Regions from separate parts of the Anaerobacillus sp. ABA4_114 genome, predicted to be linked through region 3. Evidence: a T-box and tRNA genes for the amino acid it is inferred to sense, from the RefSeq annotation. Region 3 holds a T-box; the other regions hold tRNA genes.

Region 1 (5,061 bases), 690 kb from region 3:
GACAGGAAGTAATCCTGTCTTCCAGATCGTTGAAAGCTTAAAAAGTTGCGCTCCCTATAACGTAGGAGTTTGAATCCCTCTTGCTTTCCTGTGGACGAACGCTTGAGCCTCAAATCGGACAAGAACGGTCCGCTCTGAGTCTCAAACGCCCGTTGGACCACTGGAGTCAAGAGGGATTCACTCCTACTAGAATTCATTCTTACAAACGTTAAACTTTCCGACCAATTATGTTATGACATGTTTCTACTGTCATTTTGAGTCAGTTCATTCTTTGATTTACAAGTGGATAAATTATTTATGCGGAAAGAGATCGTCTTGGAGCGTTTAACGAATTTCTCTTAAGACTTTCGCTACAATCTAAAAAGACAGGAGCGAATCCTGTCTTCTTCCTTAATATTTCACAAAAGCTGCGCCAACGATGATGAGTAAGATAAACAGCACGACGATTAAGGCAAAGCCGCTGCCGTTGTTACAACAATAGTAAGGCATACTTGCTCCTGCCACCTGGTTGTATGGCTCATTTGGATATGGTGCATTTCCATAATTCATAGTTGTGATCCCCCTTAGTATCTCTTGCCCTATCACTATATGTATCCGTCTATAAATGATGTGGGCAAGAGCGGAGGGAAGGGGCAGTTTTTAGAAAAGTACCCAACTAGCCACTGAACGTATTGTCCTTACTACGTTGCTGTAAGAAGTTGTTTCGGTAGTCATCTGTAAGTTCTTTCACTTCCTTACTGAGGAATAAGATGGCGATGACGTTAGGGATAACAAAGAGTGCTAACGTGAGATCAACTAGTTCCCATACGAACTGAAGGCCACCGATTGCTCCGACAAATACGGCACAAATATAAACCACCCTCATCACTTTAGAAGCTTTAGACCCGTATAGGTATTCTGCTTGTTTCTCTCCATAGAAGATCAGGACACCGATGGTACTAATGACAAAGATGAGAAGAAGGGAGGATACGAAAATTGGGCCCCACGTTTCTCCCATCAATCCAGCAAATGCGTCAGAGACCATATCCGATGCATTAGAAGGTTTCACATCCTTCCACGCTCCAGATACGAGAACGGTGAAAGCTGTAATTGTGCAAAGAACGATCGTATCAATGAAGACACTAAATATTCCCCAAAGACCTTGTCGGCTAGGGTGTGGTGTGTGAGCAGCGGAGTGTGCGATCGAAGCAGTTCCCATTCCAGCTTCGTTCGAATATAGTCCTCTCGCAAGGCCCCAACGGACTGCTGCAGCAAACCCAGCACCTGCAAAGCCACCTGCTGCAGAAATCGGTTGGAATGCATGGACAAAAATCAGCTTCATCACTTCAGGAAACTGGTCGATGTTGATCACCATCACACCGATAGCGCCTCCGATGTAGGTTAGGATCATAAACGGTACGATTTTCTCTGCAACAGATCCTATTCTTTTAATTCCTCCAAACACTACGATTGAAATAAGAATCATCAGAATGATACCCGTCAACCAGGTAGGGAGACCGAATGATCCTTCGGTTAAGGTAGAGATCGAGTTTGTTTGTACCATGACGCCCGGTATAATTTCAATCATTAGACCGAATGCAAAGAGCCATGATGCGAATTTCCAGTTAAGTCCTTTACGTATGTAATACATTGGCCCACCAACATAAACCCCATCTTTGTTTTTTTCTCGATACTTGATACCCAACACGATCTCAGAGTATTTCGTCGACATCCCGATGATGGCAACGACCCACATCCAAAAGATCGCGCCTGGTCCACCGAACGCAATCGCAACCGGTACGCCAACAATGTTTGTAGCTCCCGCAGTAGATGCTAGAGCAGATGTGAAAGCCTGAAATGGCGAGATCGTTCCATCGCCTTTGTTTTTTTCGAAAATTTTACCGATCGTATGTTTCAAGGTGTGGGGGAAGAAAATAATTTGAAAAAAGCCGAGTCGGATGGTTAAAAAAAGCCCTCCTCCTAAGAGTAAAATCATCATCGGATAGCCCCATATGAATCCGGAGAACTCCGAGATCGCATTAAGAATCGTTTCCATTCTAATCGCTCCCTACGAATATAGTGTATAACTTTAATATCCAAAAATAGGGAATGTGAAACTTAGTCTAAGGAACAATAAAAAAAACAGCCGGGTCAAACCGGCTGTTTATTATTGAGGCTGTTGGCCGTTAAGCTGATTCTTAACGTGCTGTACTTCTTGCATCTGCGCAGGTGCTGCTGGCTGATAGTACCCTTTTTGTTTTGCGTAGTGATAAAGGTTATACTGCCTTTGTTCATCAGTATTTCTTATTTGTTGAAGCGTCTGACGCAGTTGTTCGTTATCACATTGTGAAATAACACTACCATAGTTGATCAGGCTTCCATTTAGAGCTGACAAGTAATCGTTGACCATATCCTTCTCATTCATTACTTTCTCCTCCTTAACCTAAAAAAGACATAAGCTGTTGTTTTGTATTTCTTGCATCTTGCGCATCTTTTTGCAGCATTTGCTTTAGTTCAGGACAAGTACAAGTTTGGGCATACGTATCAAGTTTATTTGCCAGCGTGTCGTGACCACCGATCATGTGGCGAAGGTTCTGCAACTCCAATTCATTCAACTGTTCCATAAAAGTCCCTCCTTCTATTGAATCAATCTTAATATTGAATGTTGAGGGACTTTTTATACGCGTTTACGCGATGATGTTTCGATTGTTTGTGAATTGCTCATACTCTTTAGTAGCCATGATTTCTTCTAATATATGTACAACGTTCCACACATCTTCAAACGACGTATATAACGAGATCGGTGCAAGACGAATGACGTTTGGAGCTCGAAAGTCAGGAATCACGCCTTTGTTTTTTAACGCTTTGCAAATTCTAGCAGCTTCGTTATGTTCTAAACAAACATGGCCACCACGGCGATGGTCCTCTGCAGGGTTAGCTATAGTGAAGCCAAAGCGATTCAGTTTTAAAGCCGTTAACTCCATTAAGTACTTCGTGAGCTTTAACGACTTTTCTCGAATTTGTTCAATGCCCGCTTCAGAAAAAATTTCTAACGAACCAATCAATGAAGCCATGCTGAAAATATGAGGTGTCCCGATTTGAAATGCTCCAGCGGTTTGTGCATGATCAAGGTCATGACTCATATCGAATTGAACGTCTTTCTTCGAGCTGAACCAACCTGCAAGGCCTGGTTTCTTTCCTAGGTGTTTTTCATGGACATAAAGACCGCCGACACCACCAGGGCCACTGTTTAAGTATTTGTACGTGCACCATACCGCGAAGTCAACGCCCCATTCGTGTAAGTGATGAGGGATGACACCGACGGAATGCGCAAGGTCGAACCCTATTATGATGTCTTTATTATTTGCTGCTCGAGTTATTTTTTTGATGTCGAGTAATTGACCGCTACGATACAAGACAGAAGGGAGGAGGACTAGTGCGACTTCGTTCGTCATCTCCTTAATAATGTCGTCTTCATCAATCGTACGACCATCTGAACTTTGCACCTGAATGAGATGTTCGTCTGGTGATAGTCCGTGAAGCTCTAGCTGTGCTTTTATTACATAGATATCTGAAGGGAAAGTGAGTGAATCAGCGATGATCTTCGTTTTCTTATCATATGGCTTGTAAAACGTTGTTAGCATTTGATGGAGGTTAGTGGTGATCGAACCTGTTGTGATCGTTTCGTCTTCTTTTGCTCCGATAAGGGGCGCAGTCATCTTGCCAAGCATTTCTGCCATATAAAACCATGGTTGCTCCGCGTCTGTCCAACCATTGATTCCATGCGTTTTCCAATCGTCAATCGATTGGAGTAGAGAAGCTTCAGCTCGTTTTGAGAGAAGGCCAAGTGAATTGCCATCCATGTAGATGGAATGGTCCGGAGTATAAAACTCATTTTTGAAGTGGCGTAGAGGGTCTTTTTCGTCTAGATCTTTTGCATAATAAATGGACTGTGGTACACTCAATTTACTCAGCTCCTTTAGTATCATAATCGTATGGTAAAGAATGAGAAGCTGTCAACGCTTACATAGCCCGATATGAAAAAACTAAATGTTTTTTTGAAATAATGATTGACGTGTTTTGGCTTAGGGTGTTATTATATTAATTGTCGCTGAAACGGAACAAAACCACATGCGGGTGTGGCGGAATTGGCAGACGCGCTAGACTTAGGATCTAGTGTCTTACGACGTGGGGGTTCGAGTCCCTTCACCCGCACCAGAATAGATGCGCCCGTAGCTCAATTGGATAGAGCGTCTGACTACGGATCAGAAGGTTAGGGGTTCGACTCCTCTCGGGCGCGCCATTACATAACATAGCGATGAAATCGGGAAGTAGCTCAGCTTGGCAGAGCACTTGGTTTGGGACCAAGGGGTCGCAGGTTCAAATCCTGTCTTCCCGACCATCACATAGCGTGGCGGTGTAGCTCAGCTGGCTAGAGCGTACGGTTCATACCCGTGAGGTCGGGGGTTCGATCCCCTCCGCCGCTACCATATAATTAAATAGTGGAGGGGTAGCGAAGTGGCTAAACGCGGCGGACTGTAAATCCGCTCCCTCAGGGTTCGGCGGTTCGAATCCGTCCCCCTCCACCATTTTGGGCTATAGCCAAGCGGTAAGGCAACGGATTTTGATTCCGTCATGCGCTGGTTCGAATCCAGCTAGCCCAGCCATTTTGCGGGTGTAGTTTAGTGGTAAAACCTCAGCCTTCCAAGCTGATGTCGTGGGTTCGATTCCCATCACCCGCTCCATTACATAATTTTAATTAAGACTTTTCCAAGAATGGAAAACGTGGTATACTAACTTTCAGTTATCGTATCACACATACTACCATGCGCCTTTAGCTCAGCTGGATAGAGCAACAGCCTTCTAAGCTGTGGGTCAGAGGTTCGAATCCTCTAAGGCGCGTATCTCAAAACCTCTGAGTGGTTACACCACTCGGAGGTTTTATTTTGTGAGTGAAGATAATGACGAGGAGTTCAAAAAGGCGAACATTCGCGTGAAAAATCAACCCATTATTAATTTTTGCGTATATTCGCACTCGTATCTCTTGATTTTCCCGCTTAATATGCTACTATATCCGTAGAA
Region 2 (5,061 bases), 1.0 Mb from region 3:
CAGGGAGATACATTGGAGAAATCGTCGATGTGAAATCTCCCAAAGCAGTCGTAAAGGTTCTTGCAGTCATTAAGCACCCAACACAAGGGGACCTGCACAACCCGAAGCAGCTCGACGTGCCATTATTTCACCAGCGTAAGGCGCTATCACAATACGAAAAAGCGCTTGTCCCTATTTCCGCCATCAACCACTATGATGAAGAAATTCCAGATTACCTCGAGTCGTTAAAGGAAGCGGTGGACACACAAGTCAACGAACTAAAACACGAAGGTGGAAGATGGGCAGAGGCTTCTTTAATCGAGTTGGAAAAGCTTAAGGATGAATACTTTACATCGTGAGAATCATCTTTACATCACATCAGAAATCAGGTAAGATTTAATACTGATTTTAGAATACGCAGAAGGTGGTTTTTGGCTTGCAATCAGAAGCTTCAGCATATCAAGTGCTGTTATATTATAAGTATGTAGAAATAGAAGATCCCGAGTACTTTGCTAGAAAGCATTTGAAATTCTGTAAGTCTCTAAACTTAAAAGGTAGAATACTCGTAGGTAAAGAGGGCATAAATGGTACTGTTTCAGGACCAAAGGAATACACTGAGCAATACATGCAAGAGTTAAGGAACGATCCTCGTTTTTCTGACATTGAATTTAAGATCGATGAAGCGGAAGCTCACACATTTAAAAAAATGCACGTACGAGCTAGAAATGAGATCGTATCACTCCGTCTTGATGAGGATATCGATCCAAATGAGCTTACGGGAAATTATCTTGAGCCAAAAGAGTTTATGAATGCACTTGAACGAGATGATGTTATCGTTATTGATGCGAGAAATGACTATGAATATGATATCGGTCACTTCAGAAATGCAATTCGACCGAATATAAAAGCGTTTCGTGAATTACCGGAATGGATTGAAGAGAACTTATCAGATCAAAAGGACAAAAAAGTACTCACGTATTGTACAGGTGGAATTCGTTGCGAAAAGTTTTCTGGTTATTTGAAGAAGAAAGGTTTTAATGATGTATCTCAGCTTCATGGTGGGATCGTAACATATGGCAAAGACCCAGAAGTACAAGGGAAATATTTTGATGGTAAGTGTTTTGTGTTTGACGATCGCTTAGCTGTTGATGTCAATCAAACGGATGAAGCAAAGGTAGTTGGAACATGCTATCATTGCGGCACACATGCAGACACTTACATTAACTGCGCAAATGTAGAGTGTGATAAACTACACATCGTTTGTGATGAGTGCATGGACTCACAACAACGTTACTGTTCATCATCTTGTGCTGGTTAAGTTGATACAATAAAGGGTTGAAGGAGCACAGTGGTTAACACTGTGCTCCTCTGCTTATCGGAAGGCGGCAAATCGTATGTGTTTAATCGCAGTTGCAATCGATGTTAACCGAAAATACCCATTCATTTTAATTGCTAATCGAGATGAATTCTACGAACGACCCACTGAAAGGGCTCATTATTGGACTGATTATACTAACCTTTTAGCTGGAAGAGACCTAAGAGCAAAAGGTACATGGCTTGGAATTACGACTGAGGGTAACATTGCTGCATTAACAAATTTTCGAGAGCCTAATGAAGATCGTAAGGAGCGGTCAAGAGGGGAGCTGCCTGTCAATTACCTCACGCAGTCTATTCATCCATACGATTATTTAAAGAGTTTGCAGGAACAAAAGGATCACTACAATGGTTTCAACTTGTTTGTGGGTAATGTAAATGAGTTCTTTTACTATTCAAACCGCGAGAACGAGGTTAGGAAAGTTGAGTCGGGCATTCATGCTGTAAGTAATCACCTGTTGAATACAAGCTGGCCCAAAGTGGATCGAATCAAGAGAGAACTATCAGATTATCTTGACCAAACTAAAGAGATTGACTCTGATCAGCTGTTCAAATTACTTGATCATGCTGAACCAGCGCCAGATAAAGATCTTCCAAACACAGGTATCCCGCTAGAATGGGAAAGACTTTTGTCGCCCATCTATATTAAATCTGAAAAGTATGGCACCAGAGCACAAACGATCGTTATGGTCTCTAACGAAGGAGAAGTGACGTTTCTTGAAAAAGCTACCGGTGAAAAAATAAACAAGTTTCATTTTTCAATCGACCGTTCATAATACGTGCTCTAGAGGAATACATTATATCCTACCTATCATTACCAGCTTAAATATGGTAATAAAGACCAGGTTTATGATTGGTCTAAAGAGGGTAACTAGGGGTTACTAAGTATGAGGAGGGGTTTTATTGAAACGAAAGCGTCACTATGTTGAAGATCAGCTACTAAGGGAAGCCTCTAATATTCGAGAGTATCGTAAGGTAGATGTTGAAGTGGTAGCCAAGAAATATCCTGAACGCAGTGCGCCTCCAAAGAAAAATAAAACTCTTGTTCAATCATCAGTATAAGCAGGGGATTAAATCCCTTGCTTTTTTTATGTGAAAAACTATTGCAATCTAGTAAGATTATTGATAATATAAATCTTGTCCTCATAAACAACGTTTTTCGACACAATGTCTTTGAAAAAAAGTGTTGACGTGAATGGACAAGTAGTTATACAATATAGAGGTCGCTGTTTATTTGGAGGATTAGCTCAGCTGGGAGAGCATCTGCCTTACAAGCAGAGGGTCGGCGGTTCGAGCCCGTCATCCTCCACCATTCTTTCTCTATAAAAATACTTCGCCGGTCTAGCTCAATTGGTAGAGCAACTGACTTGTAATCAGTAGGTTGGGGGTTCAAGTCCTCTGGCCGGCACCACACACGCGGGTGTGGCGGAATTGGCAGACGCGCTAGACTTAGGATCTAGTGTCTTACGACGTGGGGGTTCGAGTCCCTTCACCCGCACCATTAGAATCACATAGGTATGCGCCCGTAGCTCAATTGGATAGAGCGTCTGACTACGGATCAGAAGGTTAGGGGTTCGACTCCTCTCGGGCGCGCCATACATACTTGGGGCCTTAGCTCAGCTGGGAGAGCGCCTGCCTTGCACGCAGGAGGTCAGCGGTTCGATCCCGCTAGGCTCCACCATATTGGAGGAATACCCAAGTCTGGCTGAAGGGATCGGTCTTGAAAACCGACAGGGGCTTAACGGCCCGCGGGGGTTCGAATCCCTCTTCCTCCGCCATTTGCGGGTGTAGTTTAGTGGTAAAACCTCAGCCTTCCAAGCTGATGTCGTGGGTTCGATTCCCATCACCCGCTCCAATTTAGTGGCCCGTTGGTCAAGCGGTTAAGACACCGCCCTTTCACGGCGGTAACACGGGTTCGAATCCCGTACGGGTCACCATTTCAAAGAAGCTTACGGGCTTCTCACCCAAGGGTTCCCCTGCAGAAGTTCTCTCGAAGAAGAGAAATCAGCAGGACTAGCTAACGCGTCGGAATCCCGTACGGGTCACCATTTCTTATAATAATTTTATTTGATTATGAAGCGACAGCACACTCAAAGAGGTGCTTTTTTTGTTGTCCAAATGAACCTCTCACCTAAGAAGGGCATACAGTGTCTATATCAAGTGAGAAGGGATGGAAATGATGTACAGTGAAGAACATGAGCACATCGCATACCACATTCATACCTATGAGGCTCCTCGTCAACAACAACCAGTGATGCAGCCACCTTCTAGTCCACCATCAACGACACCACAAATGCCTATGTCAGCACAAGCAGGAACGCAGGCAGTAGACCCGTTTGCGATCAGAGGGTGTTTATACCGCTACACGTATATATGGATGAAAGGTGGAAATCGCTTCTGGTTCTGGCCAGTTTTTGTTGGCAGAAGATCTGTATCTGGATTTCGATGGACTGGAAGAAGATGGGTATATACAGGCATTGATCTTAATCGAATCGAAATGTTTACTTGTTAAGTGGATGAGCGCTTTTAACGAAGCGCTCAAAATATGTAACAGAATAGTTAAAAAATTATCTGGTATTTTCGTCGTCTTCATGGGACAATGTAAGAAATCTTTTATTTGAGAAAGTCAGGTGTAGACGATTGCGCTTTCCGTTATGGTCAAGAAAGCTTTTTGTAGCATTCATTGCTGTAATCACGCTTGGTACAGTTATACCAACAGAATATTTACAAGATCTTAAACCTGCACAAAAGACTGAAGCTAACTACCAAAAAGACGTTTCACACGTTGTTGAAACGGACGAGCCTCCTCAACTATCATATGAAGAAGTCGAGAGAGAACCCCTACGATGGCCTGAGATTGCAGAACGCTCTTCATCATCTGAGGTAGTAGAAGAATTCATTACATATGCTTCACTACAAACTGAAGAATTAGGAATAAGAAAGTTTGGCGACACGATTGCTAACCGTGTTGGGTCCGAATATATAAATTTAATCGTTCCGAAAGTAAGCGAGGTCATTACATCTAAAGTCGAAGAACTAGATGTTGATTTCGTTCGTTCACTTCGTTTGACTGATAAACCATCTGGTGGTTATGGTGAACGTATCATGCACGTGTACAACGAGAAAACAGGGAATGACTTGATGAGGTTTCATGTGAGAAGAGACCATCCACCTCAGGATGGGTACTGGTTTAACTTTCATTATCATGACGAAAAAGATAACTTTAGTGAGCATCATGAAGTTGGGAAAATTTATTGGGATAAAAACACTCCGCCAAAATGGCTCTCATAATGAGGCATGCGGGGTGTTTCTGTTTGATTGGAAGGGGAATGAATAGAGATGGAACTCGTTCAATGTATAAGAGATGTATTTGAAGAAGATCCTTTAACAGGTACTGAAAATGAAAGGAAATTATTTAAAAAAGGAAATTTTTATCCAGCCTATCAGGATGATCACGAGAACTGGATAACAGTTGATGACGAAGGGGAGCATCATATCATTGCTAGTGGTGAGTCACCAATAAAGGATTTCTGGTTTTTGTATCGTTTTAGAATCGCATAAGTAAACGCTGCTCAATTGAGCAGCGTCGTATTACTTCTTTTTAGGGCGCGCTTGTTGCGGGCCTCTTTTTTTATTCATTTGGAGAGCATCCTCACCGCTTTTAGTACCCTGAGCCCCTGTTTTGGGATCGTAGCCATTGCGACTTTT
Region 3 (5,061 bases):
CTGAGTGAGTGGAAGGAATTTGCCGAACGAATTCCGAACAAAGAACTTCGAACGCAGGCGATCGCTAGTATTGATTCCAAAACTTTTCACTGTGAAGGTGGTGCCATCTATGGGTTGCTCGCAGGTAATAATATTGATCAATCGATTAAATTCATAGCCGCCTATCAAACGATAAGTGATTATCTCGATAATTTATGCGATAGGAGCACTTCGCTTAACCCTGAAGATTTCAGTGCTCTTCACGAATCGATGATCCACGCACTTTCTCCCAAAGTAGAGCTGACGTACAATTATTATCGCTATAGAGAAGAGCAAGACGATGGCGGTTATCTTAAAGCGTTAGTGAAAACATGTCAGGATGTGGTGAGAGAACTTCCTAACTTTGAGGAAGTTCAGCCTGCGCTCCTTGAACTATGTCAATACTACTGTGACTTGCAAATACATAAGCACGTGATTCCGGAAGAACGTGTTCCAAGGTTAGAGAAATGGTTCAATTATAATAAAGAAAAGCTACCAGATATGTCTTGGCATGAGTTTTCTGCATGTGCAGGCTCCACACTCGGCATCTTTTGTCTCGTTTCTTATTCACTTGGGGGAACGATGCCAAAAGGTAGTACAGATCGTATTAAGAAAGGTTATTTTCCATGGGTCCAGGGTCTTCATATTATGCTTGACTATTTTATTGATCAGGAAGAGGATCGTGTTGGTGGAGATCTAAACTTTTGTTTTTATTATCAAGACAATGATGAACTCGCAGCACGTGTAGGGCATTTCATTAAAGAAGCAGATAAGAGTGTGAAAAACCTTCCACATTCGAACTTCCACCGTTTGATTAATAAAGGACTCCTTGGAATTTATCTTGCAGATAAAAAAGTCATGAGACAGAAAGATGTACGGTCGCTTGCTAGAAGAATCATCCAACAAGGTGGGAAGTCGAGTTTGTTTTTCTATTTTAATGGGTGGGTATATAGAAGGATCCATAAGGCTTCTCAGTAAAAAAGGTATAAAAAACGTCTCTTCGTGAGAAAAGTAACCTATAGAAACTTGAAAGGGGACTTCCACAATGAAGAAACGGTATTACGTAGCGGTTGGATCTGGAGAAATTTTAGAAGACCAAGGGGCTTCATCCTATAACTTTGAAATAGATGCCGATGAAGAAGATGTTTTTCATTTAAGTGAACTATTTGATTTAGCTGACACAGATAGTCGGTTATCACTCTATCGAGCGCATGTGCCTACAAATTATCATGAAGATAAGAATAACCATGATTACGATGATCATCTTCAACAGATCTACAGAAAGATCCACGAGCTTGGAACAGAGCGTACAAGAGAGCATATCGAATCGATGGGAATTCTATAAAACATAGGGGCAGCTTGAGCTGCCCCTATGTTTTGCTTATTGCGAGTACATATGGTGGGTTGTTCTTTTGGTTTATAAAACCATATCGTAATACTTGGTAATCACGTTGGTCTAATTCAGATGTGAATTTAAGTACAGCGTCACTTTCTTTTTTACCTTCTGGATGACCAGAGTAAACGACAACGATCAACAGTCCACCAGGTTTTAGTAGTTCTAATATAGAAGAAACGGCTTCTAGCGTATCCTTCGGATTGGTGACGATCGATTTATCACCACCTGGAAGGTAACCAAGGTTAAAGATCGCTGCTGCGACTTGTCCTTTATCTGTCTCTTCGATGGTGTCTAATACATGAGCATGGCTGCTGTGAATCAAGTTTACTTGTGAGAGGTGCCCTTCTTTTTCGAGGCGCGCTTTAGTAGCTAGCAATGCTTCCTCTTGAATGTCATACCCATAAACTTTACCTTCTTCACCAACACGTTCTGCAAGATAGAGCGTATCGTGTCCGTTCCCGCATGTTCCATCTATGGCGATGCTTCCTTTTTCAAGGACGGAATCTAACAGTGTTCTCGTGAAGGGGAGTATCCTTTGTAGTGTCATGTTGTTACCTTTCCTCCTGTTGCAAACTTTCCTTGCCAAGTGTCTCTACGAATCATTTCATCTCTTATCGCGTTTAATACACCGAACTTATTGGTACTCCACATTGGACCGATCAACAGCTCTGCAGGACCATCACCAGTTATCCTGTGGATCACCATGTCTTCAGGAATTACTTCTAACTGATCGACTACCAAGTTCACATAAGTATCACGGTCTAAGAAATCGAGCATGCCTTTCTCGTACTGCTTAACCATAGCTGTGTTACGCAAAAGGTGTAACAGGTGAATTTTGATTCCTTGTACGTCTAGTTTTGATACCGCTCTTGCAGTTTCCATCATCATTTCAGGTGTTTCTCCAGGTAAACCATTTATGATGTGTGAAACGACGTTTATATTATGTTTCCTTAGTTTTTCTACCCCTTCAACATAGCAATCAAAATCGTGAGCTCTATTGATCAGATCACCTGTATGGTCATGTACCGTTTGTAATCCTAACTCCACCATTAAAAATGTCCGCTCGTTTAGTTCAGCTAAATAGTCGACTACGTCATCCGGAAGGCAGTCTGGTCGAGTTGCGATCGAAAGACCAACTACGCCCTCCTGTTGTAATATGACTTCATATTTTTCACGAAGTTCGTTAACTGGTGCGTAAGTATTGGTGAAGGCTTGGAAGTAACCGAGGTATTTCGCATCTTTCCACTTCTTAGCACGAGTTCGGTCTTTTATCGTATTAAACTGTGTAACGAGGTCATCTCTTCGATCACCTGCAAAATCACCAGAGCCACTAACGCTGCAAAACGTACAACCTCCGTGTGCGACTTTCCCATCTCTGTTTGGACAATCGAACCCTCCATCTAAAGGTACTTTAAATACCTTATGACCGAATGTCTGACGTAGGAAATGATTAAACGAGTAGTAACGCATGTCAGTTCCAAAGTGGTCGGGAAGATAATCAAATTTCATAATTGGAGCAACTCCTCTTTCGAACGGCGCCCGTCCAGAATAATAATCAAATTTTATCACTTTCAAAAGGCTTCTCCAAACCTTTTTAAATGTTTGGGAATATTTAGGTTGTGGTAAAGAAGACTATACACAGATAAAGAGGTGAGCGTATGAAAGATAATGAAAAGCGTCATAAAAAAGGCGAAACGAATAATCCAGAACAGCTTCCAGATCAAGAGCGAAGTCAGCTCGATGAAGATGTTTCTGAGATGAATGTAGACCCTATTCCACTTGAAGACCTGAAAGAAGAGCAAAAAGAAGAAAAGCAGAAACCAAAATCCAAAGATGACTCAGCTAGTCAAAAGAAATATAGAGAAGGATAACGCACCCACAGTGGTGCGTTTTACCTTGTTTAGAGTTCTCTTTGTCTTCTTACCTTATTGCTTTCGTATCGTGTCAGGCCTCATACGGAAATCTTACTGTTGAAAGATTTATCCTAATGTATAAACCCCTATGTGACCGTCTAAAATGATAATGTTCTTGACAATTTTCTGAAGTATTCATACAATACAAACTATATACTGAGATTAAACTGAAAGATTATGATGAGGAATAGTAATAAAGCTTCTACTTTAAGAGAGTTAACGGTTGGTGAAAGTTAACATAGAAACTTTATGAACTCGCCTTTGAATCGGAATCCTGAAAGATAGTAGGGAGCCCCGTCCGCCTGCGTTAAAGGTTTTAAGTGAGTGCGATTCAGCACTAATCCGGGTGGTACCGCGGGTGATTGTGAATAACAGATTCTCAACCTCTCGTCCCTGTTTATAGACAGGGATGGGAGGTTTTTTATTTTATGGATAGTTGGAAGGAGAGAGCTAGCATGTCTTTTGATCACAAATCGATCGAAAAGAAATGGCAACACTATTGGGAACAGAATAAAACGTTTAAAACGACTGAAGAAGCAGAGGGAGAAAAAGTTTATTTTCTCGATATGTTTCCATATCCATCAGGAGCAGGTCTGCACGTAGGCCATCCAGAAGGGTATACAGCTACAGATATATTGTCACGTATGAAACGAATGCAAGGGTACAACGTATTGCATCCGATCGGTTGGGATGCGTTTGGTCTTCCAGCAGAGCAGTATGCTCTTGATACAGGTAACAATCCACGTGAATTTACTCAGCAAAACATCAACACGTTCCGTCGCCAAATCAAGGAACTTGGATTCTCGTATGATTGGGATAGAGAAGTAAATACGACCGATCCAAACTACTACAAATGGACACAGTGGATTTTCACAAAACTATATGAAAAAGGTCTTGCTTACGTAGATGAAGTTGCTGTGAACTGGTGTCCAGCTCTAGGAACGGTTCTAGCTAATGAAGAAGTCATCGATGGTAAAAGTGAGAGAGGTGGACACCCAGTAGTACGTAAACCAATGAAACAGTGGGTGTTGAAAATCACAGAGTACGCAGACCGCTTGCTAGAAGATCTTGAAGACCTAGACTGGTCTGAAAGTATTAAAGAGATGCAGCGCAATTGGATCGGGAAGTCAGAAGGTGCTGAAGTAACGTTTGAAATCGACGGACATGATGAATCGATCGATGTCTTTACGACTCGTCCTGATACACTGTTCGGAGCTACGTATATGGTTCTAGCGCCAGAACATCCTCTAGTGGACCTTATTTCAACTGATTCTGAAGCTGCAAAAGTAAAAGACTACCGTTCAAGTGTGCAAACGAAGAGTGATCTTGAGCGTACAGAACTTTCGAAAGAAAAAACAGGCGTCTTCACAGGGGCATATGCGATCAATCCGATCAACAATGAGAAGCTTCCGATCTGGGTAGCAGACTATGTTCTAATGAGCTATGGTACGGGAGCTATCATGGCGGTGCCTGCTCATGATGAGCGTGACTACGAGTTCGCAACAGCTTTCGACCTACCGATAAAAGAAGTTGTAGCAGGTGGAGATATTTCGAAAGAAGCTTACACTGAAGAAGGGGAGCATGTTAATTCAGACTTCCTGAACGGACTTGATAAAACAGAAGCGATCACTAAGAGTATTGAGTGGCTTGAAGAAAAGAACAAAGGTAAGAAAAAGACAACATACAGACTTAGAGATTGGTTGTTCAGCCGTCAACGTTATTGGGGAGAACCCA

Evidence for each region. The T-box of region 3 lies ahead of leuS (leucine--tRNA ligase). A T-box ahead of a tRNA ligase gene usually reads a tRNA of that ligase, here a tRNA-Leu.
Region 1: it encodes a tRNA-Leu, which carries the amino acid that the T-box ahead of leuS (leucine--tRNA ligase) is inferred to sense. The anticodon was not compared.
Region 2: it encodes a tRNA-Leu, which carries the amino acid that the T-box ahead of leuS (leucine--tRNA ligase) is inferred to sense. The anticodon was not compared.

Annotation. Positions count from the first base shown of each region.
Region 1 covers NZ_JBSWUM010000001.1:1,797,126-1,802,186, forward strand. The annotation lists gene ACXAEY_RS09085 (YjcZ family sporulation protein) at 391-549, opposite strand; gene ACXAEY_RS09090 (alanine/glycine:cation symporter family protein) at 656-2,035, opposite strand; gene ACXAEY_RS09095 (spore coat protein) at 2,147-2,404, opposite strand; gene ACXAEY_RS09100 (hypothetical protein) at 2,418-2,603, opposite strand; gene kynU (kynureninase) at 2,667-3,968, opposite strand; tRNA gene ACXAEY_RS09110 (tRNA-Leu) at 4,113-4,197, shown strand; tRNA gene ACXAEY_RS09115 (tRNA-Arg) at 4,206-4,282, shown strand; tRNA gene ACXAEY_RS09120 (tRNA-Pro) at 4,305-4,381, shown strand; tRNA gene ACXAEY_RS09125 (tRNA-Met) at 4,393-4,469, shown strand; tRNA gene ACXAEY_RS09130 (tRNA-Tyr) at 4,484-4,568, shown strand; tRNA gene ACXAEY_RS09135 (tRNA-Gln) at 4,572-4,646, shown strand; tRNA gene ACXAEY_RS09140 (tRNA-Gly) at 4,651-4,724, shown strand; tRNA gene ACXAEY_RS09145 (tRNA-Arg) at 4,808-4,881, shown strand.
Region 2 covers NZ_JBSWUM010000001.1:2,119,638-2,124,698, reverse strand. The annotation lists gene kapB (kinase-associated lipoprotein KapB) at 1-338, shown strand, start outside; gene trhO (oxygen-dependent tRNA uridine(34) hydroxylase TrhO) at 416-1,297, shown strand; gene ACXAEY_RS10700 (NRDE family protein) at 1,374-2,129, shown strand; gene ACXAEY_RS10695 (hypothetical protein) at 2,257-2,415, shown strand; tRNA gene ACXAEY_RS10690 (tRNA-Val) at 2,590-2,665, shown strand; tRNA gene ACXAEY_RS10685 (tRNA-Thr) at 2,689-2,764, shown strand; tRNA gene ACXAEY_RS10680 (tRNA-Leu) at 2,770-2,854, shown strand; tRNA gene ACXAEY_RS10675 (tRNA-Arg) at 2,873-2,949, shown strand; tRNA gene ACXAEY_RS10670 (tRNA-Ala) at 2,959-3,034, shown strand; tRNA gene ACXAEY_RS10665 (tRNA-Ser) at 3,039-3,131, shown strand; tRNA gene ACXAEY_RS10660 (tRNA-Gly) at 3,135-3,208, shown strand; tRNA gene ACXAEY_RS10655 (tRNA-Glu) at 3,216-3,290, shown strand; gene ACXAEY_RS10650 (transporter) at 3,530-3,865, shown strand; gene ACXAEY_RS10645 (YpjP family protein) at 3,994-4,644, shown strand; gene ACXAEY_RS10640 (hypothetical protein) at 4,693-4,914, shown strand.
Region 3 covers NZ_JBSWUM010000001.1:1,110,039-1,115,099, forward strand. The annotation lists gene ACXAEY_RS05440 (tetraprenyl-beta-curcumene synthase family protein) at 1-996, shown strand, start outside; gene ACXAEY_RS05445 (hypothetical protein) at 1,064-1,363, shown strand; gene mnmM (tRNA 5-(aminomethyl)-2-thiouridylate-methyltransferase MnmM) at 1,389-1,961, opposite strand; gene mnmL (tRNA modification radical SAM protein MnmL/YtqA) at 1,958-2,923, opposite strand; gene ACXAEY_RS05460 (hypothetical protein) at 3,073-3,285, shown strand; T-box leader at 3,496-3,725, shown strand; gene leuS (leucine--tRNA ligase) at 3,783-5,061, shown strand, end outside.